Alkalinema sp. FACHB-956: one gene and its partner. The protein of the gene in region 1 interacts with the protein of each later gene in a pairwise test. Links are inferred from orthologs where the notes say so. Each region holds a gene or a part of one and is shown on either strand. Other genes may lie near its edges.

What was found.
Region 2: the proteins of H6G21_RS24430 (region 1) and bioB interact in binary tests that used the Escherichia coli proteins (3 or more experiments, as listed by UniProt). The link is inferred for Alkalinema sp. FACHB-956 from one-to-one orthologs.

What each region holds. Positions count from the first base shown.
Region 1 is NZ_JACJRC010000046.1:7,646-22,985, forward strand. The notes cover bases 5,891-8,837. They hold H6G21_RS24430 (class II glutamine amidotransferase), read right to left. Parts: upstream 7,800-8,837; coding sequence 6,981-7,799; downstream 5,891-6,980. Other genes in these bases: H6G21_RS24420 (biopolymer transporter ExbD), read left to right, coding at 5,891-6,131; H6G21_RS24425 (DUF4333 domain-containing protein), read left to right, coding at 6,169-7,017; cysK (cysteine synthase A), read left to right, coding at 8,123-8,837. In the rest of the region: H6G21_RS24390 (phycobilisome linker polypeptide), read right to left, coding at 1-76; cpcA (phycocyanin subunit alpha), read right to left, coding at 225-716; H6G21_RS24400 (phycocyanin subunit beta), read right to left, coding at 833-1,354; H6G21_RS24405 (sulfate ABC transporter substrate-binding protein), read left to right, coding at 2,450-3,505; H6G21_RS24410 (hypothetical protein), read left to right, coding at 3,841-4,863; H6G21_RS24415 (MotA/TolQ/ExbB proton channel family protein), read left to right, coding at 4,978-5,703; more of H6G21_RS24420, read left to right, coding at 5,706-5,890; more of cysK, read left to right, coding at 8,838-9,091; H6G21_RS24440 (acireductone dioxygenase), read left to right, coding at 9,239-9,781; H6G21_RS24445 (four-helix bundle copper-binding protein), read right to left, coding at 9,968-10,303; H6G21_RS24450 (sulfurtransferase), read left to right, coding at 10,946-11,944; H6G21_RS24455 (YeeE/YedE family protein), read left to right, coding at 12,268-13,500; H6G21_RS26125 (hypothetical protein), read left to right, coding at 13,514-13,639; H6G21_RS24460 (hypothetical protein), read left to right, coding at 13,675-13,965; H6G21_RS24465 (cadmium resistance transporter), read left to right, coding at 14,467-15,135.
Region 2 is NZ_JACJRC010000005.1:16,748-31,916, forward strand. Bases 824-3,599 are described here. They hold bioB (biotin synthase BioB), read left to right. Parts: upstream 824-1,622; coding sequence 1,623-2,576; downstream 2,577-3,599. Other genes in these bases: H6G21_RS08110 (biotin transporter BioY), read right to left, coding at 824-1,302; cutA (divalent-cation tolerance protein CutA), read right to left, coding at 2,608-2,937; H6G21_RS08125 (DUF2834 domain-containing protein), read left to right, coding at 3,080-3,599. In the rest of the region: lspA (signal peptidase II), read right to left, coding at 132-647; more of H6G21_RS08110, read right to left, coding at 721-823; more of H6G21_RS08125, read left to right, coding at 3,600-3,748; H6G21_RS08130 (4'-phosphopantetheinyl transferase superfamily protein), read left to right, coding at 3,785-4,492; rpsO (30S ribosomal protein S15), read left to right, coding at 4,542-4,811; H6G21_RS08140 (PAM68 family protein), read left to right, coding at 4,837-5,352; H6G21_RS08145 (GNAT family N-acetyltransferase), read left to right, coding at 5,462-6,730; H6G21_RS25390 (hypothetical protein), read right to left, coding at 6,767-8,317; H6G21_RS08155 (M20 family metallopeptidase), read right to left, coding at 9,135-10,358; H6G21_RS08160 (DUF4344 domain-containing metallopeptidase), read left to right, coding at 10,766-11,593; pyrE (orotate phosphoribosyltransferase), read right to left, coding at 11,754-12,371; H6G21_RS08170 (hypothetical protein), read left to right, coding at 12,773-13,234; H6G21_RS08175 (tetratricopeptide repeat protein), read right to left, coding at 13,430-14,536; H6G21_RS08180 (YbjQ family protein), read left to right, coding at 14,604-14,930. UniProt on the Escherichia coli protein: Catalyzes the conversion of dethiobiotin (DTB) to biotin by the insertion of a sulfur atom into dethiobiotin via a radical-based mechanism.

The DNA of each region.
Region 1 (15,340 bases):
TCGATCGCAGTTCAACTGGCGCTGCATTCGTAAACGCAGAAACCCCTAAACGGGAAGCGGCACTTGTAATCACCATTCCAATTACCTACTTTACACCTGTCTAAATGAACAGCTCACTGACAAGCTGTTTCGTAGGGCGATCGTCAGATCTTGGGTATCAGATCTTAGCTAGACGATCGCATTACTAGATAACCTATCAGTGAGCCTTAACCTGTGAACCAACTCTAGCTCAGGTTATTGATGATGTAATCAATATAAGAGTTGACTTCAACTGCCGGATCACCTGTTAAACCGTGATTGCCCTTGATGTGCTTGAGGGCTTCAATATACCAGCTAGGAGATAACTCGAAGCTCTTGTTGATTTCCGCCAGTCCAGCAACAAGGTAGTCATCGATCGGGCCGGTTCCCCCTACGACCAATGCGTAGGTCACGATGCGCAGGTAGTAGCCAATGTCCCGAACACACTTCGCCTTACCCCGTGCATCCGAAGCATAGTTTTTCCCTTGGAGCTGGGTGGTGTAGGGATACTTTTGATAAACAGCGTTTGCTGCTGCTTCAGAGAGACTGCCAGCCTTTCTAGAGAGCTCTTTTGCCGCTTCTAGAGAAACAGCAGCTTGGCGGAACCGACCAAAGGCAACTTGAATTTCAGTGCTACCGAGGAAACGGCCTTGGGAATCCGCAGACACAACTGCTTCAGTTAAAGGAGTCTTGCTCATGAACGAATTTTCTCCTAATAGCTCTAAGAATTTTTGTCTTTGTAAAAGTAAGGAAAGATGCAAATTGCATCCATTCCTAGGAAGTAGTTCTGAAGTAGTTCCAGGGAACCAGAACTTTAGCCAACGGCTGCGGATGCCCGATCGAAGTAAGTTGCAATTTCCGAAACCAAGGCACTGCAATCACCACGGGTGACTCCATTCGGATCATTCACCAAAGCGATCGCGGCATCTTTCAGTTTTTGAATGCCCACAGCCACGGAAGCACCAGGCGTCCCCAAAGCCAAGTAAGTTTCCCGCAGACCGTTCAGAGCACGATCTTCGAGAACACTCGCATCCCCGGCATAAATTGCATAGGTAACGTAGCGCAAGATGATTTCCAAATCGCGCAAGCAAGCAGCTGCACGGCGGTTTGTATAAGCATTACCACCAGGTGAAATCAGTTGGGGCTGCTCTTCAAACAATGCCCGTGCAGCATTGGTGACGATCGTGGATGCGTTACTCGAAATCCGATTAACTGCATCAACTCGCTTGTTGCCTTCTCTAACGAAGTTAATCAAAGCATCGATTTGGGCATCGCTGACGTATTCCCCCCGTGCATCAGCTTGGGCTGTCACCTTAGAAAAGGCATCTTGCACCATGGTTGCAATCTCCTAAAAATTGTTGTTTTGAAACTGAATAAACTTTCAGTAATGCGTTTTGAGTAATGAACTCATCATCTAGAACTTGATTTTCCAGAAATTAGTTAACTCAAGGAGCCAATCATTTAGAACAACATGAAAGGAACCTTAAAGAACTTACTCCAGCAACACTGAAATTACATAGAGAGAAACATTAACGAGAAATAAACACAACGCTTAGGTACGCTTATTTCGTCATCTGCATTTCTCTTGGGTTCATTTATACAACACCTGCAAAGTCTTTTTTGATTACGAAACATTACTACGCTTTCGTAATGCGAGAGCACTAAAAAACCCAAAATGTATATCTCATTACTTTAAAAAAGTAGTTTAATTTGCATTTTCATAGTCTCTCTTTCCTGATTCAGTCACCATTGTTATTTAAGTCACTAAATTTTTGCTAATCTCGATACTCTTTTTTATCATTATTTTTACAAAACTTAGTCAATGTATTTTGGATCACATCTTTTGTTGAGCAGTCTGAAACTCATGCGATTGATTGACCGTATTGAGGGCGTTGTAGCCAGCTCAATTGAGAGGCTAGAGGGAAGTTTTGTAGGAATTAGGGAGAGAAATTTCCAAGCTCATTTAGAACCTATGCACAATCCCGTCATTTCAACCGGTCATTTCAACCGGTCATTTCAACTTTGACAGACGGTACATGCTGGGTACCTCTAATTCTGAACAGCCTGAAGAAAATCATTTTCGACCTACACAAAAATCGCCTTGGGTCAAGACCATTTAATACATCACTCTACAATTTTCAGACTTTATTTCATCAATAGATCAGCCCCCTCTGGAAACGTTGACACTATTTCATCGTTTTTAGAGAAAAAATTGTTAACCTCTTGATCTTGGGTGATTTTTGTGACATTCTTTTATGCAGCTCAAATAAACACGGTATTCCGCTCGATTTACCGTAGATTAAATCAATCAGGGAACTGGCTGGGTTTACGAGCGCGCTTTGAATTGTTATTTCCCTCAGTCGTTTGAGCAGCGTACTTATCAGAAGAATCCATTTCCTAAGAACAGAGAGCACCCGAGGATTAAACTGTTATGACTACCGTAAAACCGTCAATCCCATCATTTGCGGCAGTGGGTCTTGGGCTAAGCTTGTCGCTGATGCCCATTGGAGTTTCCTCAGCGTTTGCTGCACCTGCAGAGCAAAAATTGATTGCCCAAAAACCTAACAAAGTAGAAATCACACTTGTTAGTTTTGCCGTAACCAAAGCTGCCCACGACAAAATCATTCCCTTGTTCCAAGAAAAGTGGAAGCGAGAAAAGGGCCAAGAAGTGGTCGTCAATCGTAGCTATGGCGGATCGGGTAGCCAGACACGAGCCGTTTTGGATGGCCTGGAAGCAGATGTGGTGTCCCTGGCCCTGGCCCTGGATACCAAGCGTTTAGAAAAGGCTGGATTAATTCAACCCGGCTGGGAAAAGGAAGCGCCCAATGATGCCATTGTGACTAAATCGGTTATTGCGTTAGTCACTCGTCCTGGCAATCCTAAGAAAGTGAAAACCTGGAGTGATCTCGCCAATGGCGTGCAGGTCATTACGGCCAACCCCAAAACATCCGGGGGCGCAATTTGGAATTTCCTCGGACTTTGGGGTTCCGTGAGCCAGACCGGGGGCAACGACAACCAAGCCAAGGAATTTTTTAGCAAAGTTGCTAAAAACGTTCCTGTGTGGCCCAAGGATGCAAGAGAATCCACGGACATTTTCCTCAAAAAGGGGCAAGGCGACGTTTTACTGAATTATGAGCATGAAGTGATTCTGGCTGAGCAAAATGGCGATCGCGTTTTCTACGTGATCCCGCCTGTCAATATCTCGATCGATAACCCGATCGCGGTAGTTGATAAAATCGTTGACAAACGTGGTACCCGTGAAGTCTCGGAAGCCTTAGTGAAGTTCCTGTATAGCCCAGAAGCGCAACGGGAATATGCCAAAGTTGGCTTCCGTCCCGTAGATGGCGGTGTGGCTAAAGAGTTTGAGAAGAAATTCCCGAAGGTCAGCAAGTTATACACCGTCAAGGACTTTGGAGGGTGGGACGAAGTTCAGAAGAAATTCTTTGCTGATGGTGCAATTTTTGATCAGGTAGTCAATAAGCGCTAGGCTCTCAGCATCTTTCTGAGCAACCCTTGAGTAAGCCCCTTTTAGGGAAATTCCCACTCAACGCGCTGAAAGGCTCATTGCAGGATTTGAGGCTTATTTCAAGGGTTGCTATGGATGATTCCTCACAATTTTGGTATCGGCAAATGCCTACAGGCACAGTTCAATTTACATTCAGTGCCTGTAGTTTTTCTTCGTCTCAGTTATCTTCATCGTGAGTCTCAAGCGTAATCCCCGTGTTAAAGTTTTTTCCTCCTAAAATGACATCCGAGGCCAGTAAGAATTTGTCACCTGACTCGCCTACTGATCCCCAATCTATTGCTGAAAATCACACCACAGTGACCACGACAGCGATCGATGAATGGTTGCATGCGGCCCCCGCTCCCCACGCCCAAACCACCAAAAAGCTACTCGGATTAGGAATGGCAATTTCTTTAGGACTCCATGGCCTATCGCTGGTCATTCCCACGGGAGGTGAGAAACAAGAAGCCGCATCTGTAAAACCAGAAGAAAAAAAGGTGCGCATTACGCAACTTCCAACGATTACCAAATCGACTGGAATTAAATCTGTTAAGACTCAGAAAACCGCCACCCTGAGCAAACCCACCTTCTCCCCCCCACCCACCCAGCCCTCAAACCCGATTCCACCCGCCACCCCTCCCAAGGTCACGGAAACTAAGCAGACAGAAACTAAGGACGATTCCAAGCAAAGCACTTCGGAAGAGAATACGTCCTCTGCTTGGGATGATTTTCCCATCTATCCAGGGGCAGTCGCCGGTTGCTACGGACAATCTGCTTGCTTTACGACCACAAAAGACTTGGCCTCTGTCGCCAGCTTTTTTGAAAAGGAACTGCCTGGTAAAAAATATCAAGCCTCTCCCGTCTTGAATAAACCGGATCACAAAGCATATCAAGTTTCCCGGAAAGGTCAGGGCCAAATTCTGAATATCTTAGTGGATACCACGGGCACCGCTATCTATGTTTTGGCACCAGAAGTCATTGCCTTAGGAGACCTCGCTAAAGCCATTCCTGTCCCTCCGGATGTCGCCGAAATTCTCGGTTCCACCTCAGCTCCAGATGCCACCCCGAATAGTTTGGCACAGCCCACGATCGCCTTTGCAGGCACAAAACTCAAGCCGGGTGCTTCGGCAGCGCTGCTATTTGACGAAGCACCAGAAGACGTATTTCCAACCTATATTCAGGGCAACTTGGGCACCCGAGGCATTAATTTTGACGGCCCAACTGCTTACAACGGTGGCTTACTGTACACCGTGGATGCCTCGAAGAAACTCTACGTTTTCATTCTCCCAAGTACCAAGGGGGGTAGTGTCTTGACGATTTGGAATGTGCCGCCCCAGTAAAGTCGTAACACCATTTACCGCAAAATTCATCGCAACGTTCATCGCAACGTTCATCGCAACGTTCATCGCAACGTTCATCGCAAACCTGTCAATTGCTCAAGCTGAGGAACATCCATGTCTAATTTCTATGAAATGATCGCCAAAGGGGGGCCGGTGATGATCCCGCTGGTGGGGTTATCCGTTGCAACTTTTGGTTGCGCGATCGAACGAGCTGTCTTCTGGCGACAGTTACTCAAGCAAGAAGGTCGAATTGTCCACGATGTCTTGGAATCAGCCCATACCGATCTCGCGTTGGCCGCAGATATTGCACGGCGAGGTAGCCATCTTCCCATCGGGCGCTATCTACTAGCACCGTTACGCTTACACCAGCCTACGCCCGAAACGTTTCATCTAGCCTTAGAAACTTCGAGTGAAAAGGAATTTATTGAAATTCGACGGGGACACAAATTACTGGAAAGCGTCGTTGGGATTGCTCCATTATTGGGTCTTTTAGGAACCGTCACAGGTTTGATTATGACGTTTAGTAACCTCAACATCGGTGGCGGCGGCGGGGCAAGCAGTGCGGGAGATTTGGGCAAAGCGGCGGCTGGGATCGGGGAAGCCTTAATCACAACGGCGGGGGGAATGATTGTCGCAATTATTGCCTTGAGTATTTTGCGAGTGTTAGTTTCCCTGGAAGCCAAGCAACTGGATTATTTTTCGATCGTGGGTAGTGAACTGGAATTAATCTATCGACAGATTTGGTACGAACCTAAGTTTCAATACCAAAAATCCGCGTCCAATTCTGACATGGGCAGAATGAATGAGTTTATCCCGGATCGAAGCACAGTGGACGGTTAATCATGGTCTTGAAACGCAGCAATCACGCTAGTAATCAAATGCCAGAGGTCAACCTGGTACCCATGATGGACGTGGTTATGACCATTCTCACGTTTTTCATCATTGTGTCAATGACTTTGACGAAACAGCAAAATGCATTAAACGTCACACTGCCCAGCGCCAATGCCCCTGCTAATCCGTCAGCCTCCAAAGGCCCTGACCCCATGATTGTCGCGATCGATGCCCAAGGCAAATTAGCCGTGAAAGATGTGGTTGTGAGTGAAACAGATTTATCCCAGCAAGTGCAAACCTTTTTGGCCAGCAGCCCCCAAGCCGCTGTTTTGCTCAAAGCCGATCGCAAAGTGTCCTATGAACAATTGGCCAAGGTTTTAGGCACCTTACAAAAAGTGGGTGGAGAGCGCGTTTCCTTAGCCATTGAGGGGAATTAGCATGGCAAGGCAAACTAGCATAGCAAAACAGATCAGCATGGCAAAACGAAGTGTGGTGTTAGGTATGAGATTCAGGGCGATCGCAGCGATCGCATTGATTAGCCTAACCGGATGCAATCAATCCTCCGCAACCCATTCGATCGAAACCCTCCTCAAAACGGAGATTGAAAAGCAAAGTGGCATCTCAGTCAAAACCATTACCTGTCCCAAGAACTTGCAAGCTCAACCCGACCAAGAATTTGAATGCACGGGAGCCTTAAACCCCGAGGGAGGCTTTTTTATCCAAGTGAGGGCCACAGCGGAAAAAGACAAGGTTAATTGGGAGATTCCCCATTCCTGGCGATTACTCAACCTCGCCAAATTAGAGTCCGAGGTTCAAGCGGTTTTGGGCCAAACCCAGACCCCGGAAAAACCCGATCTCGCCCAATCCGTCGTAGTCTCCGCAACCCCTCCCCTGCCAGATTCTACGCCTTCAAAAGCCACCCCCCCTAAGGACGGACTGCCCCCTTTCCCAAAGACGCTGAAAGTTGACTGCGGCGGTGGCTATCGGGCCATTAAACCGGGAGATAGTTTTGAGTGCAAATTGGTTGATGCTTCAGCATCCACTGCACCTGACAAATCCCCACCATCGGCAACCCTTCCTAGTACTAGCCGTGACATTGTTAGCGTCAAAATTGAACCCGAAGGTAAAATCACCTGGCAAGCAATCCGCGAGGAAGCGGGGTCTGCCACTAAGGCTGCTGCGATCGGCAGCCAAACGCCAGCAGTCAGCCCAGCCTCTGGGAGCTTAGCAACGCCAGCGGCCCCCACGACATCAACCTCTAGCAATGGCGCGATCGAAGCAGCGCCTCAGGATGCCACCGGATGGCGCGAGTTAGGGGAGTAAAAGGGAATAACGGATTGGGTCACAGGCTGACCATCCTGGAACACGAGCAGTTCTCCAGGTTGCAACGTAATCCACTCTTCATTATCAGTCAATGGAACTGTTGCAATGATAGCCACCCGATCGCTCGCCGTTGTCAGTTCTTGAAAATCAACCGTTATATCTTCATCCACCAAGTGAGCCGCTGCAAACGGGGCTTGCCGGATAATGTAACTTAGCTTCGTGGAACAATGCACAAATAAATGCTCCCCATCCGAGAACAAGTAGTTAAAAATTCCATACTGGGCAATCTCTTGAGTCAAAGTTTCCAAGACTGGATACAGCACTTCCAAGGGGGGTTTGCCCTGGGGAAAGTGTTGCCGTAAGGTTTCTAAAATCTGGCAAAACGCCTGTTCACTATCCGTACTTCCCACGGGGCAGTAGTGGCCTTGGCTTGGATAATGAAACTCTTTGAGATCACCGTTATGGGCAAACACCCAATAGCGTCCCCATAACTCGCGCTTAAACGGATGGCAGTTTTCTAGACCCACTGGCCCGATCGTTGCCTTGCGAATATGGGCAATGACATTCGTGGACTTAATGGGATATTGCCGTACTAATTGCGCGATCGGAGACTCGATCGACGGTTGATCATCTAAAAAAACCCGGCATCCCAACCCTTCAAAAAAGGCAATCCCCCAACCATCCCGATGCTCATCGGTTTTTCCGCCCCTCGCACAAAAGCCCTCAAAGGAGAAACAAATATCGGTAGGGACATTACAATTCATTCCGAGTAATTGGCACATAAATCACACCTACCGACTGAATTTAAGGGTCACTTACAGCAAGCATCGCCGACAGAAAAACATTGCTTAACGCAAGAATTACACTTAGAGCAAGTATCACGCCTAACGCAAGTACTACCCAATCAACTGGTAATTGCAACCCATACCGATCCCCCCTAGCTCCCCTTAATCAAGGCGGAAACTTGTCAGGGCATCGTCAGGGCTCACAATTAAGGCTCACAATTAAGGCTCACAATTAAGGCTCACAATTTTATCTACGGTTAACCGATGGGAATACCGTATATTATAGAGCTATCCCGTTGCGTTGATAAAAATTGGGTTCTATGGGAATTTTGGATAGCATTACCGATGCGATTGGTTCTACCCCTTTGGTGCAACTCAATCGCATCCCGCAGTCAGAAGGCTGTCTTGCAAGGATTGCAATTAAATTAGAAGGATTGAATCCCTCGGCATCCGTTAAAGATCGCATCGCCCTCAGCATGATTCGATCGGCGGAAGAAGAAGGATTGATTAAACCCGGTGAATCGATATTAGTAGAACCAACCTCTGGCAACACCGGTATTGCCCTAGCCATGATTGCCGCTGCTCGGGGATATCGCCTCATCCTCACCATGCCGGAAACCATGAGTATTGAGCGCCAACTCATGCTGAAAGCCTTTGGGGCCGAACTGGAATTAACCCCTAGTTTAGGCGGGATGCGCAATGCCATCTCACGGGCAGAAGAAATCGTTGCAACTACGCCAAACGCTATAATGTTGCAGCAATTTCGGAACTCCGCCAATCCTAAAATTCATCGAGAAACCACGGCTGAAGAAATTTGGGCAGATACTGACGGTCTCGTGGATATTGTTGTGGCTGGCGTAGGGACGGGGGGAACCATTACTGGCGTTTCTGAAGCCCTTAAAGCCAAGAAACCCAGCTTACAAACGATCGGAGTTGAACCCGCCACCAGCGCAGTCCTCACCGGAGGCAAACCCGGAGAACACAAAATTCAAGGCATCGGGGCTGGGTTTATTCCTCCAGTTTTGCGCCTAGAACTGATCGATGAAGTCATCACGGTCACCGATGATCACGCCATTCGCTATGGCCAAAGACTCGCCAGAGAAGAGGGCATTTTGTCTGGAATTTCTTCGGGAGCTGCGCTCTGGGCGGCGGTACAAATCGGAAAACGAGCTGAGAATGCCAATAAACTCATTGTTGTCATTCAACCCAGTTTTGGAGAACGCTACCTCAGCACCCCACTCTTTAAGGATCTTGACCTCTATCATCAACCCCGCTTGGCTCCCTGTTAAGCATCACACGTCTTATGTGCATCATCTTCCTAGTGCCGATTCTGTGACTTGATCCTAGCTATTACTATCTGAGAAAGATTAAATCCCCGGTTTTCCGACCAAGAAACTGGGGTATACTAAACTTAACCAATCTACACCGAAAGTTCTATGGCACACCTTTTGCTAGCTGGTGGAACGATTCTATCTAAGGAACAAGAAATTGCCGCTCATCTTGCCGAGATTGGGGTTGAGCTACACCATTGGAGTCTAGGTGAGCAACTCTATTCCTCAGAACTTTTGGTGCAACAAGATGGGTTAACCGCTGTAGAAAAACAAAATCTACTCTGTCTCTATAACCAGAAATTTAAAGCCCTACAATATCAGACAAATTGCCAGTGGTGTGAAGTTGCGATCGTCCATCCCGGCACGAGTCAATTACTTTCCTTAGCAACGATGTACGATCGCTTGCACTATCATACCGATCCCGAAATCTGGCATTTACTTTCGGGGGAAATGCTGTTTAGATTTATTCGTCCAGATGGCAGCGAGATGCAACTACAGCTTGAAGTTGGTGATTACTTACAGATCCCAGCCTTCGTAGAACACGCATCCAGTCCTAGCATAACCCTCTCCTACCAAGCAGTTCGGTACTTTATCACTGCAAAAGGTTGGGTACCCCATTATTCAACCCCCGTACCGTTTTCCCGCTAGTAGAGAACTAGTAGAACACTCACAATTAAATAATTCAAACCATTGGGCGATCGCTTAACGATCGCCCAATGGTGGTTTTGATGCTGATTGATCCTCCTCATAGGCCCAATAGGAACCCTAGTATTAGAACCAGAACACTGTAGAACCAGAACACTGTTAGAACCAGAACACCATTAGAAGAAGAGATTAGCGTAGACTCGTGATGCAATCTAGATTGGTCAAATTGGGCCGACGGAAATAAGCCATTGCCTGCAATCCCATGCTCTTGCAAACCTCAGCACAGTGACGGCATAGGGCCGCACAGTCCGCTAACTGTTGATTTTGAGGAACGGACTCACAGACAGTAGCGCACTTTTCGCACATTTCAGAACACAGTTGGCAGGTTCTTCCCATGAACTCTGAGCCATCGGTGATCAGGTTACTCGTCATTACACACATTTCAGAACAATCCCGCAACAAACAGAGAAGATTAATGTCCGTCTGTTGCTCCTGTTGATTGAGATATTCAGTCAATGTGGTCATTGTCATCTCGTGACAGCGATTACAAATGTTAATGCAGTTTTGCATTTCTACACTCATAGTCATGGATGCTTGAGAACTTGTAGTTGTAGACATCATGATGACCACCTCAGTGAGCAGAAAGAATTCATATCTCAACAGTAATCATGCTGCCTTGGGTCGTCAATACCAACGAGTTAAGCCATTAGAGCATTCCCCTCAAAGTCCCCTCTACAGGTCAAGATTTACCAGTACATTTTGAAATCCCCCCTGTAAATGTGGGATTTTGAGGCATCTAGGATCTCAACACCCGATTCCGAAAGGCTTGATTAATTTCCCACAATCGACTCTGGATTCTTGGAATCAACCCCTTCGTACAATCTTTTTCACGATGCAGCTTGCAAGCAGCCGGTTAATGGCGCGGAAGGAACAGAAAAAACGTCCTTTTTATGTCATGAATTCCTGACATACAGCCAGGAATCCCGTGGGGAAGTCATTACAGAACCCATGCTATAAACTTGCGATTTCTAGACTTGTAATTTTTAGAAAGCTGTGCAACTGTACTCAACAGAGTATACTACGGTTATCCGATCAAGTTGCCGTAGATTCTACAGTCGCTCGCCGTAGATTACGCTGCGATCGTCCAAACATTTCAGGAGAAAACCCATGAAATTGGTTTTGATGTGGGCGAGAGGTCAACTGAGAAAACTGTCCGCCCCTAAATTTCTATCTTTGTTAGCAGTGCTGGTAGCCGTACTAGTGATCACACCTTGGGCCACGATCGCGCCAGGAGCAGCAGCTACAAAAGCACAGATTCAGTTTGTCGCGCCTGACTGGGTAAAAGCCCATGTTAAGGACAAGAATTTACGAATTTTAGATGTGCGGAATGCGCCATTAGATTACATTACGAGTCATGTCCCCAATGCCATCAATATTGCTGATACCGTCTTCCGAGGCCCCGATGGTTTCTTACCAGTGCAATATTGGGATACTACTAAACTCGGCGATACTTTAGGTAAAGCAGGCGTGAGCAATCAAAGCCACGTTTTAGTCTATTCCGACGGGCGGGATATCTTGGGCTCAACCATGGTTGCTTATCTATTGGAGCGATCGGGCATTCAAAACATTGCTGTTTTGGATGGTGGGTTTGCTGGCTATAAAGGATCTGGGGAAGCGACGACCAAAGAGTTTCCCAGATACTCACAACAGCGGTTCACTGTTCGAGATAACTCATCCATTCGGGTCACACTCAAGGATGTCAAAAACTTGATTGGTAAGTCGGGAGTAGTCTTTATTGATCCCCGTCCCGGCGATTTATTCCGAGGAGAAAAGGACATTTGGGTTCGTAACGGTCATATCCCTGGCGCACGCAACATCCCTTGGCCTACTTTTACGGAAGCGGATAATGCCCAGGATGCCCTAAAAAACCCTCACAAATTGAAGCCATTGGACGATATCCGCAAGTTACTGGCAGAGAAAGGGATTAAACCCACTGACGATATCATTGTCTCCTGTAGCACTGGTCGGGAAGCCACCTTACAGTACGTTGTCCTGAAGCACCTACTGAAATATCCTAAGGTTCGTATTTACGAAGGCTCCTGGACAGAATACAGTACTACAGATCTGCCGGTTGAAACTGGGCCAGAAAAACCCATCAAGGCATAACTTCACCAGAAGATCAGACCTTGAAAGAATGTTGACCGCAACGCAGGCATTAACAGCAATGAAAACATTAAATATTGCGTGGGCAATCACCCTAGTCAGCTGCACTAGCTTAGCACTAGTTTCAACTTTGATGGTGCAACAATCCAATTCCGCTGATTTGATGAGTTGCACAACTTCCGATCCGCCCCCTAAAAATTCTACCGGGGGCAAGAACAGCTAGATTTGAGTAATTAACGCTTTGAGTCTCTTCAGGATCACGGTTTCTTGAAGAGACTTTTACTTGAAGAAACTTGTAGTAGTCCATAGGCATCTAGACTGCAATTATGAGTAGCATCACTCCTCTTGATTCATCTGACAGTGGTTTCGATCGTCCCCCCAACCAGAATCCCCAGCGCCGTTTTGCAATGATCGCATTAGCGGGGTTGGTGATGGGAATGGTTGGGTTGAGTTGTTATAGCTGGCAACAAAGTGCATTATTTTTGATTGGTGGACTGTTTGGCGTTACATTGTATCGATCGGGGTTTGGGTTTGCCTCCGCTTATCGAAAGTTGTTTATACAACGTGAAGTCACAGGAATTTACGCCCAGTTAGTCATGTTGGGTGTAGCAACGATTTTGTTTGCACCCGTATTAGCCGCAGGCTCGATCGGAGGGCAAGTAGTGAAAGGAGCTGTGGCTCCAATCGGCTTGCAAGGCATCATCGGTGCAGTACTGTTTGGCGTAGGGATGCAGTTTGGTGGGGCTTGTGGTTGCGGCACACTTTACACGCTGGGAAGCGGCAGTTTGTCCATGGGCGTGACATTCCTAGCCTTTTCAGTGGGTGCATTTGTGGCCAGTCTAACTCGCGCTTTCTGGGCTGGGTTGCCATCGATCCCCCCGATTTCCCTAGGAATGAATTTTGGGTGGCTTGGAGCAGTCGTACTACAACTAGCGGTGATCACGCTCATAGCTGTTTTCTTGCGCTGGAGCCAATACAAGGGGATTTTTTCGGGATGGCGTTCATTAGAGATTAAGTCAATTTTTCAGTTTCCAGGGACAAGGCGATCGTGGTTATCCGATCGTTGGTCATTATTTATGGGAGCCGTTTTATTAGCCATTCTCAATTGGTTCACATTAATTATCTCGGGACAGCCTTGGCGCGTGACTTGGGGCTTTGCATTAGGTGCTGCTAAAGTAGCCCTCTTTCTAGGCTGGAATCCCAATGGACATCCTATTTGGGGAACTGGGAGCGGACAGCAAGCTCTGGGACAACCCCTATTCACTGATGCCAGCATTGTGATTAACCTAGGAGTGATTTTAGGGGCATTAATTGCTGCATCTGCGGCTGGACGATTTGTGATTAAGACCGAGTGGAACTTCCCAGCCATTGCATCGACTTTAGGGGGCGGCTTTGCAATGGGCTACGGCGCATTCTTGGCCTTTGGGTGCAATATCAGCGCATTTTTTGGGGGCATCGCTTCAACCAGTTTGCATGGCTGGGTTTGGATTATTGCAGCCCTAGTGGGAACGGCAGTTGGGCTCTGGCTGCGTAGAAAACTAGGGTTCGCGGTCAATTGAGCAAGTTGTAACCATGAAGCAGAAGCACCTTTTAATCAACACTAACGACTGGCAAACCCTTTTGTTTGGACTAGTCATGGCGTTGTTACTGGGTGGAATCATTGGCCTTAATCATCAGCGAGGGGGACGATCGGCTTAATTACACTCAGTGGTGTGAAGCGGGTGAACCGCTCCATGAAAAAAGGACTTTTCAATAGGCATGTTCCGGATTGCCTAAAAAATCATTTCGATCGCAATACTCAATCATTAAGTGCACGGCAGGGCAGTGTCATTATTGTGGATAATGTGGTGCGGAAGGGGGGCATCATTGATGCAGAGAGTCGTGATGAAAATATTCAAGGTGTACGCAAGTTTAATGAGTTGCTCTCAGCAGAACCTCGCGTAAAGGCTACTGCAATTCAGACCGTTGGAAGCAAGGGCTACGATGGATTCGCGATCGTGCTAGTAATTGCAGATGAAGATTAGATGCCAAACAAGTAAATCTTCCAACCTTATCTCATCGAACAAGGATTCGACAATTTTAATGGTGCATAATCTCATTCCATAACATCATCGGCACATCATTATTATTGTTGCAACATTAACTACAGCAACGTTATCAAGACTAAATCTCTTCGAAGCCAGCACTTTTGAGGAGATTTTTTAATGTCACGAGAACTGACTCCCAAAGAATGAATGTAGAAGATTAATCACTTCTATTTATCAATATCACAATAAAGACTATTTGCTCTTATCAATTGAAGAGAATAGTCTTATATCATGGCGAAATTTAAAGCTCCCCGAGCGATATACAGCGGATTACGTAACGACAAGGAATAGATACAACGCCTGAAGCCTGTTTTGCTATGGGTTGCTGTATCGATCAGTCAAGCAAAGAGCCGTATCACTATCTTGATAGTTTTCAAGGAATAACACCATTGAATCCCTCTAACACGCTGCCATTAAAATCACAAGAAGGAGAGGATAATGAACTGGCTAGAAGGCGCATTAATGACGGGCGTTGCCGCAGCTTTCGCAACAACCTTTGACGATAATATTTATTTGACCCTGTTCTTCAGCAAAGTTGATCGAAGCTTTCAGCCACGCCATGTGGTTATCGGTGAATATGTTGGATTTACGGTGTTGGTGGGTGTGAGTTTGGTCGGTTTTTTAGGACGACTAGTAATTCCAGAAATTTGGATTGGCTTACTTGGCTTGCTCCCTGTAATGATTGGGATTAGCCAGTTGGCTACCTTAAGTCAGCAGGATCAACATACCATTCAGACGGTCAGTAGCCCACCCCAGCTTCGCTCAGAGAAATCGCATAGATCCCTTCCCTCCCTCTGGAAAACATTGCACGATCGGCAAACCTATCAAGTTTCAGCAGTCACAATTACCAATGGTGGTAACAACATTGGTATCTATGTACCTTTATTTGCAGGCAGTACACTCCCACATCTGGGCATCATTTTGAGTGTGTGCTATGCCACAGTGGGTCTATGGTGCTTCCTTTCCTATCACTTGACGCGACAACCTAAAATCGCCTTTGCAGCTGCTCGGTATGCTAGGAAAATTTTCCCTTTCATTTTGATGTGGCTAGGAATGCGTATTTTGATTGACAATGAGTCCTATCGACTTCTCTTCGCAATGAACTAACGAACTTTATCTTCTCACCAATGGTACAAGTCCTCCAGAGAACTGAGACTATAACTATCGATCGCCACCATTGATTGCAACTCAAATTCTTAGTTAATCTACCAGTATTGTAGTCGATGTTTCAAGAAGTCAGTGGGAAGTTTAATCATTAGTTGATGAGCAACTAGAATTCTAGAATAGGAACAATAATCAATTTTTCACTAAC
Region 2 (15,169 bases), on another replicon or contig:
CGAAGATCTGAGTCCAAATCGACAATGCAGGTCTACCTGGGTTCGTCCTTCAGCGGGGACTCTTGCGCCCCCATAAATAGGTAGCGCCGCTGACACAGCCCCTCACAATAACCCATCCCCTTCCGGCATCATCATTGCCCACTGGATTTTACAGAATCCTCTTTACTCGCTGGACTAGGACGCCGAAAACTCGCAATCAACAAACAAACAATCCCAATATTGATCATCATATCCGCCACATTAAACACCGGAAAATGAATCAACCGAAAATCTAAAAAATCCACCACATGACCATCAAACGCAAAGCGATCGATGCCATTCCCGATCGCACCACTAAACACCAAACTATAACCCGCCTGCTCCCAACGACTTAACCTCGGGCCAAAAAACGCCAACCCCATCAACCCTAAACTCACCGCCAGCGACAAAAACGGCAACCACCACGCCCCCCTAAAACTACTCCAAGCCGCCCCATCATTCCACACATGGGTCAAGTGAAACACCCCCGGAACGATCTCAATACTATGGCAAAACTCCAACGGCCAACCCTTTGGACATAACGGTAAATGATCCAATATCCACAACTTCGTCAGCCGATCGAGAATCAGACTGGAAATCGCTAGTAGCCAAAAGAACGGATTGCGCATAGGGACAGCCCATCAAAGGTTAGTAAAACACAGAACGGATTAGTAAAAGCACAGGTTAATAAAAGCACAGAGATTAGTAAAACATGGCACGACGAACCGCATAAGCCGCCAGAGCGATCGCGCAAACCACCGCCAACTGCCCCGGCAACAAATTCACCGAATAGGTCACGATTGCCTGCACGAACGGAACCTTACTCGCATCAGCCAACTTCAGACCATACACCGCACTGAGGTATAGCATCCCAGTTGCATGAATCGTTGCCAACCCACTCAAGCAACACACCGCCAACCATTCCAAACGTGGTGCCGCCCGAAACGCGAGATAGCCACAGAGCCAAGCCCCCGGCAGAAACCCCAACAGATATCCAAAGGTGGGTTCTCGCAGGTAACCAATGCCACCCCCATTCATAAAAAAGGGAAATCCCGCCAAGCCCAACCCCAGATAGGCAATTTGAGAAATCACCGCCGCATTCTTACCCCCCAAACAGCCCACCAGCAAAACAGCGCCAATCTGGTAATTCACACCCAAGAAATGCGCCGGAATGCCCTGCAAGCTCCAAGTCCAAGGCAAGCCCACGATCGAAGCCTTCAAAAAGTTACCCCCGATCGTCAGGAGCAACCCAATCAATGCCCATAGTAGTTCAGTCAACGTCACCACGAACCGTCACCACGCTTGTTCGTCCTAGGCTTACCCAAGCCCTCGGCAGGCCGGTAAAGCATTCTGTGCCCGTCCAAGCATTCTTCGCCTGTCAAAGCATTCTGTGAATTGTATCAGGCTAAGGCGGGCATCCGGTGCCCCAGGGGACAGAGTCCCCCCGCTCCCATAGCGGCTATTCCGTGGGCAAACTAGATCGCAAAATAGCCCTCGGAAATTCCTCTCGAGGTGACCCTGTCGCAGGCAATGTCGGGGACGCAGATCTGTATCATTAATTAGATTCATTTGGTACATCCTTTAGCGTCTTTACCTTGAAACCTATGGTTGCTGCTGCATCGTCCAAAACCCTCGATCGGATCCGTCAAATCTATTCCCAACCCTTGCCCGATTTGATGTTCGAGGCCCAGCAGGTCCATCGATCGCACCACGATCCACGGGCGATGCAACTCTGCACCTTAGGCAATATCAAAAGCGGAGCTTGCCCAGAAGATTGCGGCTACTGCTCCCAAAGCGTGCACAACAACTCCGGCCTCAAACCCGAACCACTGATGCACACGGACACCGTCTTGGCAGAGGCCCAGGCCGCTAAAGCCGCCGGAGCCACCCGGTTCTGCATGGGGGCAGCATGGCGGGAAGTGCGAGATGGAGCCCAGTTCGATCGCGTCCTCGACATGGTGCGACAGGTGGCAGCCCTGGATATGGAAGTCTGCTGCACCTTGGGCATGCTGCAACCCCACCAAGCCCAGCAACTCAAGGAAGCGGGCTTAACCGCCTATAACCACAACCTGGACACCTCCCCCAACTACTACGAAAAAATCATTACCACCCGCACCTACCAGGATCGACTCAATACGATTAAAGCGGTCAGTGATGCCGGAATTTCCGTCTGTTGCGGAGGCATTGTCGGCATGGGTGAGTCGGAAACCGATCGCTTGGAATTCCTGGAAGCCTTAACCACCTTGGATCCCACACCGGAGTCCATTCCCATCAACAGCCTGATTCCGATCGCAGGCACCCCCCTGGAAAACGCGCCCCCCGTCGATCCCATTGACCTGGTACGGATGATCGCCACCACGCGCATCCTCTTCCCCAAGGCGATCGTGCGCTTGACCGCAGGCCGTTCCCAGATGAGCGATGAACTACAAGCCCTCTGTTTCCTCGCCGGAGCCAATTCGATCTTCACCGGCCCCGTGTTGCTAACGGCCCCCAATCCTTCCCGCAACCACGACGCTGACCTGCTCGATCGCCTCGGCATGGTGCCTAGAACCCTTTAGATCGCTGTAAATTTAACTGGTCTGCCGATCGTTACGCTCCCGTCACCTGTTCAGCAATCCACTGGAGATAGGGTAGGGAGCCTGCCACGATCGGCAGCGCAATCACTTCCGGCACCTCATAGGGGTGGAGCGATCGCACCATCGCGTCAATCTCACCAAACCGCGCCAGTTCCGTTTTAATCAGCAGTTGCAACTCGCCCTCCTGCTGCACTTCGCCCTGCCAGGTGTAAATCGACGTGACGGGAAACAGACTGACACAGGCCGCCAGTTTCGCTTCTAGCAAGGCATGGGCGATCGTCTCGGCGATCGTTCCATTGGGTACCGTCACCAGAACGGTGCAGTATTGACTCGTCTCAGCCATCGTTCTCTTTCTATACTGAAGCAACTAGTGAATCAACGCTGGTCATCCAAGCTAGTCATCCACGCTGGTCATCCCAAAAATGATTAGCCGATCGAACAGCTTCATATTGCTACCCTTAAACCGAGACTCCTGGCAAGTTCCTATGCTACTTCGATCGATTTTTTTAGCAGTCCTGTGGATCGGTTTCGTTGGGTATGCCTTCCTGCTGGCTCCCCCCGATCGACCGGACACCCTCGACCTCATTCTTCGCCTTTCCACCGGAAAATTTGACGGCATTAATCCGTTGATCGTCAACTTGTTCAACATCATGGGCGTGTTGCCCTTAGCCTACGGCTGCCTGCTCTACAGCGATGGACGCGGCCAAAAACTCCCCGCCTGGGCCTTTTCCGCAGGATCCTTTGCAGTGGGAGCCTTTGCCCTGCTGCCCTACCTGATTTGGCGCAAGGATAACCCGCAATTTGTAGGGCCGAAAAACTGGGTGATTAAACTGTGGGATTCCCGCTGGCTGGCGATCGTCATTGCTCTCGCAGCGGTCACCATGATTTATCTAGGCTTCAGCAAAGGCGATTGGGCGGATTTTGTCCAGCAGTGGCGCACCAGCCGGTTTATCCATGTCATGAGCTTAGATTTCTGTCTCCTCTCGCTGCTCTTTCCCACACTGCTGGGGGACGACCTGGCACGGCGCGGCATCAGCGATCGCCGGATTTTCTGGATCGTCTCCTGCCTTCCCCTCTTCGGCACCTTGGGCTATCTGCTGTGGCGACCCCCCCTGCCGGACAATTCAGCTCCCCCCGCTAGCACTCCAGCCTAGGCGGCAGCGACGATAGCAACGACGATAGCAACGACCATGGCAACCGTACATCTTTGGCAAGCAGGACTCGACTGCGATCGCCGCCAACTGGCCCACTATGCCCAACGCCTGTCACCGGATGAGCAGCAAAGGGCCGATCGCTTCGTCAAACCCCGACACCGCGATCGCTTCATCACAGGGCGGGGCATCCTGCGGGGGCTGCTGGGGCAATGTCTGGGAATTGCGCCAGAGCGCTTGCAATTTTCCTACGGGGCCCACGGCAAGCCTGACCTAGCCTATCCCGCCAATTCTGGCTGGCAGTTCAATCTGGCCCATTCCGAGGATCAATCCCTGATTGCCCTCACCCAGGGGGCCGCGATCGGCGTTGACCTGGAAAAAATCCGTCCCATGCCGCAGTTAGAGCAACTCACGGCCCGCTTCTACGCCCCCGATGAACATGCCCAGATCCTGGCAGCCCCGATCGCCGATCGGGAAATGCTGTTTTTCCGCTATTGGACGTGCAAAGAAGCCTTTCTCAAGGCAACTGGGGAAGGCTTGGGCAAACTCCAGCACCTACAACTCGCCCTCGGTCGATCGGCCCAGGAGGAACCTGTCCGCATCATCACCCTCCCGGAAAGTCCTCCCACTGCATGGCAATTGCGGGAACTGCCGCTGACCAACGGGTTTGTCGGCGCGATCGCCGTGGCCCATGCTGAAGTGGCGATCTCCTTCACCTCTTTCCAAACCGGGGAGTTCCTATGCTAGTATTGTTAACTGCTGTCTAAAACTTAAAGCAAGGAAACGCAATAATCCCATGGCTTTGCTGCAAACTCGTAAGCAAGAAATCATTTCTGATTACCAAACCCACGAAACCGATACCGGATCCGCTGAGGTGCAAGTTGCCATCTTGACGGAGCGCATTAACAAACTGAGTGCGCACCTCAAGACCAACAAAAAAGATCATGCTTCCCGCATGGGGCTGTTGCGCATGATCGGCACCCGTAAGCGTTTGCTGGCCTATATCCAAGGCAAGAGCAATACCCACTACCGTGAACTGATTACTCGTCTGGGTATTCGCGGTTAAGAACCCTATTGGCAGAGTGCTCCCTATGTCGGCTGAACCGCAAAAGTCTAAGCAAGAATCCGCTTCTGAACGCCTTCCCTTTGAACCAGGTGCCTCGAAAAAAAAGGTAGCAAAGCCATCGGAGGCTCGGGCAAGTTCTGAGAACCAGAGTCAACCTGAAAAAGCCGAGCGATCGGCGAGCGCTAAGCCGGGTGGCATGGGGGTTCCTGAAGTTGTCAGTCAACGCATGGCTCGTCGGATGGCTTTCTTCAGCGGAGTTCCTACCTTTTTAGGCATGGCAACCTTTGTGGGCAGTTACCTACTGGTAATTCAACTCCACTACAAAATTCCGAATACAGCAGTTCTGCTCGTAAGTTTAGGGTTCTTTGGCCTCGGAGTTTTGGGCTTATCCTACGGTCTATTCTCTGCATCTTGGGATGAGGCTCGGGTGGGTTCTCTTCTCGGCATTGATGAATTTGGCACCAACACGGGTCGCCTGATTCAAGCCTGGAAGGAAGCCCGCGCCCAACAGTCAAAATCCCCGTCTTCTAAAGACCGATAATTTTTTGCACTCAGCATTCCACCCACTTGATACCGACTTGTGGGCTGGGCACAATCCAAAAGAGGTGTAGATCCTAGGATAATGACTAGGTCTGCGCCTCTAATTTTTTATGCAGAATTTCCCATTCTCGTTACGGCTAGCAGAAGACGCGGATTTACCCACGATCGCCCGTCTAAGCCGCTTTGCCTTTGTGCCCACCCAGTCCGACCAGCAGGTGCAAGAGGGTTGGTTCAGTCAAGGGGTGCAGTTGCCCGATCGACGGCGCTGGGTCGTCACGGAGGCCCAAACCGATCGCGTCGTCGCCACCTATGCGGAACTGGAATTGCAAATTGCCTGTTTAGGCAGCGTGATTCCTGCGATCGGACTAGGCGGAGTAGCCGTTGCGCCGGAATGCCGAGGCCAGTCGATCGCCCACTGGATGCTGACCCAGGCCATCCACCAAGCCCAGGCGCAACAAGTCCCCTTACTCATGCTCTATCCCTTCCAGCATGGCTTCTATCGCAGTTTGGGCTGGGGCTGGGTTGGGCAGGTTTATCAATATCCGATCGCGCCGCAGCACTTACCTAAATACCCACGATCGGGAACTGTCCAGCCCATTACCCCTAGGGAACGCCCTGCCGTCCAAGCCCTCTATCAACAGGTCGCACTGCAAAATAACGGTTGGCTGCTGCGATCCGATCTGCAGTGGGAGGCATGGTTTCAACCGCTTCCAGGCCAGGATTTCTGGGGCTATTGGGAGGGTGAGACACTCTTGGGGTATGTCCTGCTGGGGGTGGAACAACAGGCCATCTATGGCACAAAAGCGATCGCCGTCGTGCGGGAGTGGGTAGCAGTTAACCCAGCAGGGTATCGGGGTATTTTGGCCTTTCTGAGAAGTTTGCGCGATCAGTTTTCCCTCCTGATTTGGCATACCCACAGTGCGGATCCCTTTCCCCATTTACTGCAACAGCAGGATCGCGTCCTCCCCCAAGGGCACGATCGCACCTTGCTCCGGTTCAGCCATCGCCTAGGAGAAATCGGCAGTAGCTTCATGTGGCGTTTAGTAGACTGCCAAGCTGCGCTAACGTCCCGTCCAGTGCAACCCACCGCCCCGTTTAGTTTGGCCTTGCAAGTTCAGGACGCGATTTTAGGGAATTCTCAGTGGTGGGTTGACTGTGCCGATGGCCGCATGACTTGTACCCCGTTACGATCGCGGGCCGCCGCCCCGGCCATCCTCACCCTATCGATCGAACATCTCAGCGTTCTGTTTGCTGGAACCCGTACCGTTGAGGATCTGCTGTGGACCGAGGAAGTTCAATGGCAGGGCGATCGCACAATCCTCACTCACCTGACCCAAGCGTGGCAAGGTCCACCCCCCTTTTGTTGGGATTTTTTCTAGAAATCACCTGGGTTGGGACTGGTCTAGAAATCGACGCTAGGACAGATCCCGCTCTTCCTGTTGCCGCTTCAATTCCTTGAGACGGGTTAACTGATCTTCCACGGATTGGATTAACCGATCTAAATCCAGGCCATTGGTTTTGCCATCGGTGGAAGCGAGGTTAATCCGAGCACGATTGTGTAGCTCAGTAATTTTGTGTTGCAGTTCCTTGGCAATTGTCAACGTATCCCGGCTGAGATTCGTTAACTGTTGCTGCTGGTAGAACTTTAAGGCTGCACCGCGCAACACTTGCAGAGTTGCCTCTTCTCCCGTCGGTTTGGGAATGATGCGCAACCGTAGCAAAATGCGATTACGTTCATACAACCGTTCAATCTCGACCTGTAGAGGTTGATCGATCGGTTTCAACGGCAGACGCATCAAACGCTTGAGTTGAAACAATAGGCCATCAAATAATTCTTTGCTCAGGTTGTCTAGCATGGATTGGACAACGCCATTTTCACTCCAGAGAACGCGGCCTCCCGGAGTTTGACGCTCAAAATATAGCCGTCCAATGCCATTGTCTACAATGCGGCCCAACAGTTCCTGGATCAGTTGCTGGGGCGGCAGATGGCTGAGAATTTCTGGGGAACTGTCGAGGTATTGGGGAGAAATCTTGAGGGACGGTAGTGCGTTCTCTGGCCAAGGAAACGGCGGGACAGCCATGGCTTCCGAGACCCGATCGGGAAGTCTTAAATCCTGCCGAGGTTGGTCTCGATCGCCCTCTGGTTGGGCTAGCAATGCCTCATTAGAGAGTAATGACTCTTGGGATAGCTGAACCGCAGAAACGTCGCCGTTTTCTGGCCGGGGGAATGCCGTTGAATCCAATGCATCCAAGGCCGCTGGGTCGATCGTGCTGAACGGATTCACAGGAGACCCATTCGTGCGGGCCGCATTTGAGTCCAGCGGAGGGAAGGCAGGGTTGGAAAGCGGTTGAATTTCGGTGTGGGTGGCCCCCGATGCAGCGGACAAGTCCTCTTGAAGGCAGGTTTTGCCCTCTTGGGTGGTGGTATTCCGATGGAGCGATGGAATATTCCAGTCCGTTAATAGATCCGGACTTTCCAACACCAAAGTTTCCTTCAGCGATGCTGGATTAGCGGAGGCAGGCCGAGGGGCAGGGGCTTGGGAGCCCGCGTCTAAGCGGTTGAGGCTTGCTGGATCTAAATGTGCTGGCTTTTTGGCCCGGTTTTCCACCAAGTTTAAATAGGCAGACAGAACCTTATGGTGGGTTTCTGAGGTAATGGTTTGGGGGATCAGCGAATAATTGAGAAAAGCCAAAATGCGACGAACATAGTCCAACGCAGCAGCATCCTGTAGATTGACCATGCCCAGCCGCAACTTGCTCCCCTGAATCGAAAGGGGGAGGATTTGGTGGTACAAGCACGCTTCGAAGGGAAGAACTTTCCCAATCAACGTGAAAATGCTATCTAAATCAGTCTCTTGGTTCACCACGGCGGATGCATTGGGAGGGTTAGGGTGGTGGGGCGCTACTGCCGACGCAGAGCTTAATAACGGGTCAGCCTTAGGATCGATCGATCCATTAGACTGCAAAGAAGACTCAGAAGATGAAAAACTGAGTGGAGATGCTATAAACATAGTTCAACCAGAAACCCACTAGGTAGACCTAGTACCCTAGACGAAGGGATTGGTTGAGACTCCGGAAAAAAAAGATCTTTGTCCCCTATTCTATGCGGTTTGAGAAGGGGGATTCGAAAGATAAGCATTGCGGCTTAGTCGAACGCTGCATCTAACACTGAGCCAAACTAAGTTCTGTCAAACCCAGTTCCAGGGTCTTTCTATAGTAGAAGCACACAAGTAGAAGCACACAGGAGCACACCCTCTCTCAGGGAAGAACCTTTTGCAAATCGCCGTCACGATCGCCCAGACTTAGGGGCTAGCGAGTCAAATTCCAACGGTTCTACGACGAGTTGTCTAAATTAGCAATTTTGCCGAAGCGCCTTTTCTCTTGAGTTGACTAGACTGGAGAATAAGCTCTAAATAATAAAAAACCGACAGTCCTCTTAAGAAACCTGTCGGCCAGTCGTGTGTTCCCTGTTGATGACTCGGCTAAAGTTGAGTCCTCTTTATTATGTCTACATCAACCTATTACGCAAGAGATCGAGATCAGTGAAGTGCTGTGATCATGATCACATATAGTGGGTCGCCTTTCAGACTAGAAATGCGGCCAATCAATATTGAATAGTTACAACCGAAATTATACGGGTTCTTCCTACATTTTAGCCCGACATACTCAGTAATTCTACTGTGTTTTTTGAAAATGTAAATCTTTGAATCAGAAGAAATGATCTGAAATTGCGGCGAAGCTGCAAAACGATAAAGTCAAACCCCGTGAAAGTCAAACCCCGTGCTAGTTAGAGGGGGGAACTGAACAAAACGCTTCTACGCAACGAACAAATAATTCTACGCCCAGGGCAAGTGCCGTTTCGTCAAAGTCGAAGCGGGGATGGTGATGGGGATAGTTGAGCCCTTGGGCTGAATTGGCTGAACCCAGAAAGAAGTAGCACCCTGGAACTTCATTTAAAAAGTAAGACATATCTTCTCCCCCCATGGTTTGACAGTTGGGAACAACCCCTAAGGGGGATTCCACAACGGTTTCTGCGATCGAACTCACAAGGGCGGCCATGGTGGCATCGTTGATCACCGGTGGATAGAGCTTGTGGTAATTCAACTCATAGGTTGCGCCATGGCTTTGGCAAATCCCAGCAATCACCTGTTCCACCCGTTGCTCAAAGAAGGAGGCATAGTCTGGATTGAAGTAACGCACTGTCCCACTGAGCCGAGCGGTATCAGCAATGACGTTACAAGCCGTGCCCGCATGGAACTCGCCCACGGTCACGACCGCGGACTCGATCGGATCTACGTTGCGGGCGACGATCGTTTGTAACCCATTGACAATTTGGGCCGCCACAACAATGGAATCGATCGTCTGCTGGGGAATGGCCCCATGGCCCCCTTTGCCAAAAATGGTGCAGCGGAAGGTTTCAACGGCAGCCATCAGTGCACCACTGCGCACCCCCACTGTGCCAATGGGAAGCTGATTCCACAGGTGTAAGCCAATCACCGCATCCACCGTAGGATTTTGTAAAACACCGGCGGCGACCATGGGTGCAGCTCCGCCTGGGCCTTCTTCAGCAGGTTGAAAAATGATTTTGACCGTACCGGAAAAATCTGGATTGCGAGAGAGATAGTAAGCGGTACCGAGGGCGATCGCCACATGGCCATCATGGCCGCAGGCGTGCATTTTACCCTCATGCTGCGATCGATACTCAACTTCGTTTTCTTCTTGGATCGGCAAGGCATCCATATCGGCTCGGATGGCTAAAACCTTACCCGGTTGCTGGCCTACGATCGTGGCAACGATACCCGTTTCGGCAATGCCCGTTTGATGGGGAATGCCCCACTCTTGCAACTGAGTGGCGATGAAAGTGGCCGTTAATTGTTCTTGGAATCCCAGTTCTGGCCGTTGGTGCAGTTGTCGTCGCCAGTGAATGATCTGGGGATGGAGCGATCGAATGCCGAGGCGCACCTGTGAGAGTTGAGGAGAGGAAGAAACCAGTGGGGATGCAACCATACAGCAGTAATGACTTATCTATAGGGAATAACCAAAGGAATAACTAAACAGGGATAACCAAGCAGGAATAACCCATTAGCCCGAGCATTCTTTGATTTTGGCATCCCCAGAAAACTTTCGCTGAGTTCCGGCAGAACATCTCTCCCAAGACAGACTTCGATCAGACGGAATTGAGATAGGACGGACTGGAATTCCTTCAATCTGCATGAGGTGGAATGGGTGCGAAGCTATGGAATCCCTGGCGATTCTAGGCTGAACCGATCGTCAGAATTCCTGCAAGTTATGTACTTTCCTTGACGATCGATTTGGCGCTTTTCTAGGGTGGATACATCTTTTCGCCCGCTGATTGCTTCCTTTCATTGCTTCCCTTGGTTGGATATTTTTAGACCCACTTTACTAGACACACCATGAGCGTTCGATCGTGCCTTCGGGAATGGCCTATCTGGTTAGCAACCTTGACGGCTGGTTTCTTGATTTTGCTGAACTCTTGGCAGGGAAATGCGGTTGCCACCTTGCCTCCCAATTCTCCCATCGCCCAGGTTGGTGGACAGTTCCAAGTTGCCTACAGTCCTGTTAAGAACGCAGAATTCGCTCCCTTTCGGCAAGTGATTCAAGAAAGTCGGTTGTACGAAACGATCGCCGAAGAACTGAATAAAGGGTTGGTTTTGCCCACCGATGTCACGATCGCTTTAGCAGAGTGTGGTACCGAAAATGCGTTTTACAGCGCCGAGCACAAAAGCATTGTGATGTGCGATGAACTGCTGGCGTATTTTGGCAAGTTGTTTGCCCCCACTGCCACTTCGGACACAGACTTGGGAGAGTCTATGCTCTACACCAACTTATTTGTCTTTTTCCATGAACTGGGGCACGGATTAATCGATCTGTACGATTTACCCACGACCGGGCGAGAAGAAGATGCCGTTGATGAGTTTTCTACCATATTGCTCCTGGAAGCAGGCCCAGATGGGGAAAAAGCCGTGCTCAATGCAGCCCATTGGTTTGTCTTACAGAGTCAGCAACAGTCGGAGAATTTAGCCTTTTGGGATGAGCATTCCCTAGATTTACAGCGCTTTTATGGCATTGCTTGTCTGGTTTACGGCAAAGATCCCAACAAGTTTGCCGATCTGGTTAAAGATGGACTCCTCCCGGAAGCCCGTGCCCAGCGCTGTGGTCGTGAGTATACGAAAAAGTCACAAAGTTGGGAGAAGCTCTTGGCTCCCCATGGAAGATCGTAATGGGCGATCGTAACTTGCGATCGTGACATAGCCTGCGATCGTAACTTGCGATCGTGATATGGCCTGCGATTCAGGCTCCATCCCATCTGTTGTTGAGTCGGCGGATGGGATGGATAAAGCAGCTAGATCAGGTTAGGTGATCGAAGGTGATCGAGTCAGTTTAGGCGGAATGCAACGTCTTCCAGTGTTGTTGCAGATCCGCGATCGTAAACACGGCATCAAAGTTCAAGCCTTGCTCCGCATAAAACTCCGCACCGCCCTGTTGCCGATCGACCAAGGAAATCACACGATCGACTTGATAGCCCGCATCCCGTAAGCGATGTACTGCCTTCATTGCCGATTGCCCCGTGGTGACCACATCTTCCAACACCACAACGGGACTCCCCGCTGGTAACGTCGGCCCTTCAATGTAGGCTTGGGTGCCATGGCCTTTGGCTTCTTTGCGCACAATCAAGGCCGTCAGCGATCGACCTTCATAGGCAGCAACGACGCTTGTGGCCGTGACGATCGGGTCTGCCCCTAACGTTAGACCCGCAACCCCAACCGTATCTGCGGGAATGTAGGGTAACAAGATGCGCCCAACGCCCAACGCCCCCTGGGGATGCAGCGTGACTTGCTTGCCATTGATGTAGTAAGTGCTGCGCTGTCCAGACGAGAGTAGAAAATCTCCCTCCTTATAGGCGACTTCGCAAAACAAATCCAAAAGGGCTTGCCGGAGATCGGACAGGTCAGCACTTGCCCAAGCAAAGTTGGATTGAGTCATATTTTCTAGGGTCATCAGGGCAAACTAAAAACATTAATTGTGGGCACGATCGCCACCGAGATCAGTCGGCGTTCGATCAACTGGCAAACGATCAACAGACAAAACAGACCTCTAAACTTGATTCAAATTCACCAAATTCGAAGCTCACACTCAGGCGCTCACTTGAGTCAAACCAGTGCGTGAAACCAGTGCGTGAAACCAGAGTTTAGAACACCCGCTAACACTCGCGATCGCTGCGTGTTGAATCCTCCGAGCATTCCAGCATGGGATCTTGCCAAATTTGATCTTAGTCGGAAATGATCGGCTACCATGAATCGAAAACTTCGAATCACAAACTTCAAGGTCAATTTTTTATGGGCGCAAAGCTAACACATTGGGGTAGCTTGCTGCTAATGGCCACCGTTGGGTTATTCCCTATGGTTGCCGTACAAGCGCAAGAACCCACTGCTACAACAATTTATCGGCCCGATGAAACTATTCCTGATGCCATGGATCGGGAGTTTTTTGATCATGGCAAATCCTATGTGAATAGCCGTGACTTTCCGGCTACACAAAGTTTTCACACCCTTTTTGGCCCCGAATTTCCTGAGAATGCGATTATCAAAGACGCTAAAAGTGTCTATCGCCTCTATCGCTACCTGCAAGAACTGCAAAACGATCAGGATCCTTATCTCCGAACGGCGGATTTGGCCAATCCATTTAATACTTCAGTGCAGTTTTTGCCCAGCCAAACTGGACGGATGGCAGGCAATGAGCTGATTTTTGAGAATAGTGCTCCGGCTCCGGCCCCTGACCCCATGCTGGCTCCGCCGCCCGTGGCAGCGCCCGAACCCGTTGCTGCACCACCTATCCGGCAACCCGTGGAAGCCAAGTTTTAACGATCGCAACCTCCATGGTTGCAGACCGATCGCGTTTGAACAACGATCGCAGAGTTAAAAATTCTGCGATCGTTATTGTGTATGGCTAGCTTTGTGACGAGTGCTTTGTGAATGGATGCTCTGCGGGAGGAAACTTGCGAAAGAGAAGCAGCAAGACCGATCCTCACGGTTCCAAAGCTTTACAGTTCCAAAGCTTTACAGTTCCAAAGCTTTAATGGCAGCTTGCACCCGTTGCACATTGTCCTCTTGTCCTTGCTGCTGGTAGAGCTGATAGGCCCGTTGGAAAGCTTGCAGCGCAGCTTCCCGCTGATTGCGGGCTTGCAGTGCCTGACCTAAACCATAGAAGGCATTGGCGTCCTCCGGATCAAGCTGGGTTGCCTCTTGATAGGACGCGATCGCACTGGCATAGTCCCCCTGCTGAAAGTAACTGTCTGCAATGCCCCGATGGGCTTCGGGCAAGCGACTGTTCAACAAAATGGCTCGCTGGTAAGCCGCGATCGCCGACTCTGTTTCGCCCGCCGCTAACAGGACGCGCCCAATTTGCGCTTGTAGTTTAGCATTGCGAGGATCCAGTTGAGCGGCCCGTTCAAAGGCTTGGAGAGCCGAGGTGCGATCGTTGCGCATCAGGTGGGCAATTCCCAGCCCGAGGGGAATGCGGCTGGACTGGCTGTCAAACTTAGCGGCCCGTTGGAGAACATTGATCGCATCTTCGGGGCGTTCCTGCTCCAGTAGGATGAATCCAATCCCTGTCCGGGCATCGGTATTTTGGCCGTCGATTTTCAGGGCTTGTTGGTAAGCTTGGAGTCCTGCTTCGTACTGGTTTTGGCGGGTTAGCAAAACGCCCAATCCCAAATAGGCATTGAGGTGGCGATTATTCAAGTTGACCGCCGTCCGATAGGCAGTGATCGCCTCATTTTCCCGACCTAAACTCGCCAGATTAAAGCCCAGTGCATAGACAAAGTCAGCATTCTTAGGATCGATCGCGATCGCCTGTTGATAGGCTTGCACCGCTTCCTCGTACCGCCCTTGGGTCGCTTGAAGATAGCCAATGCTAGAGAAGATTCGAGCATTTTTGGGGTCTAGCTGGGCCGCACGCTCAAACAAGGACAAAGCTCTAGCGAAGTTTTTCGCCTCAACTTGATCTCCAGCATCCTTGAGCACCGTTTCAAGTTCTTGCTGTTCCGCCGTAGGCTTACTTTGGGCGTACAGTTCAACGGATTGTGCCATCGATGGCACCCCCGTTAAGGCAATAAGGGTGGTGACGATCGCCCCCAGGATTGACTTACCAAAAGAGTGGGTCATAGTGAGAGTTGTGTGAGGAACGGGCAGAAATGCTACCATCTCTGGGTTCATTTTGCGAGGATAGCCCATGATTTTATCAACAACCGATATTCTTCAAGGAGTAGAAATTGACTCCTATCTTGGATTAGTCACGGCTGAAGTGGTCTATGGCAGTAATGCTTTACGCGATTTTTTTGCCGGAATCCGGGACATTATTGGGGGCCGTACCGCCAGCTATGAACGGGTTTTCCAACAGGGCCAGCAGGCAGCCTTTGCAGAATTGGAGGCCCGCGCGAAGGCCCTGGGAGCCAATGCAGTGATTGGAATTGAAATTGACACCGGAACCATCAATCTCGACCAGTCTGGCGTCATGCTGTTGATTACGGCAGTGGGAACCGCGGTCCGCACTCGCTAACCCGATCCCGCGAAATTCCTGGCATTCTCAAGCCCCTGGCTCTCATATTCCAGGAAAACTTAGGCTCCTTGCCCCAGAAGCTTCTGGATACCTCAAAGCGTGAAAAATAATTAATAAAAAAGAGGTTATCCTAGGATAACCTCTTTTTCGTACGGGCTAGGAGGGATTCGAACCCCCGACACCGTGGTCCGTAGCCACGTGCTCTAGTCCACTGAGCTACAAGCCCTCGCACAAGATTT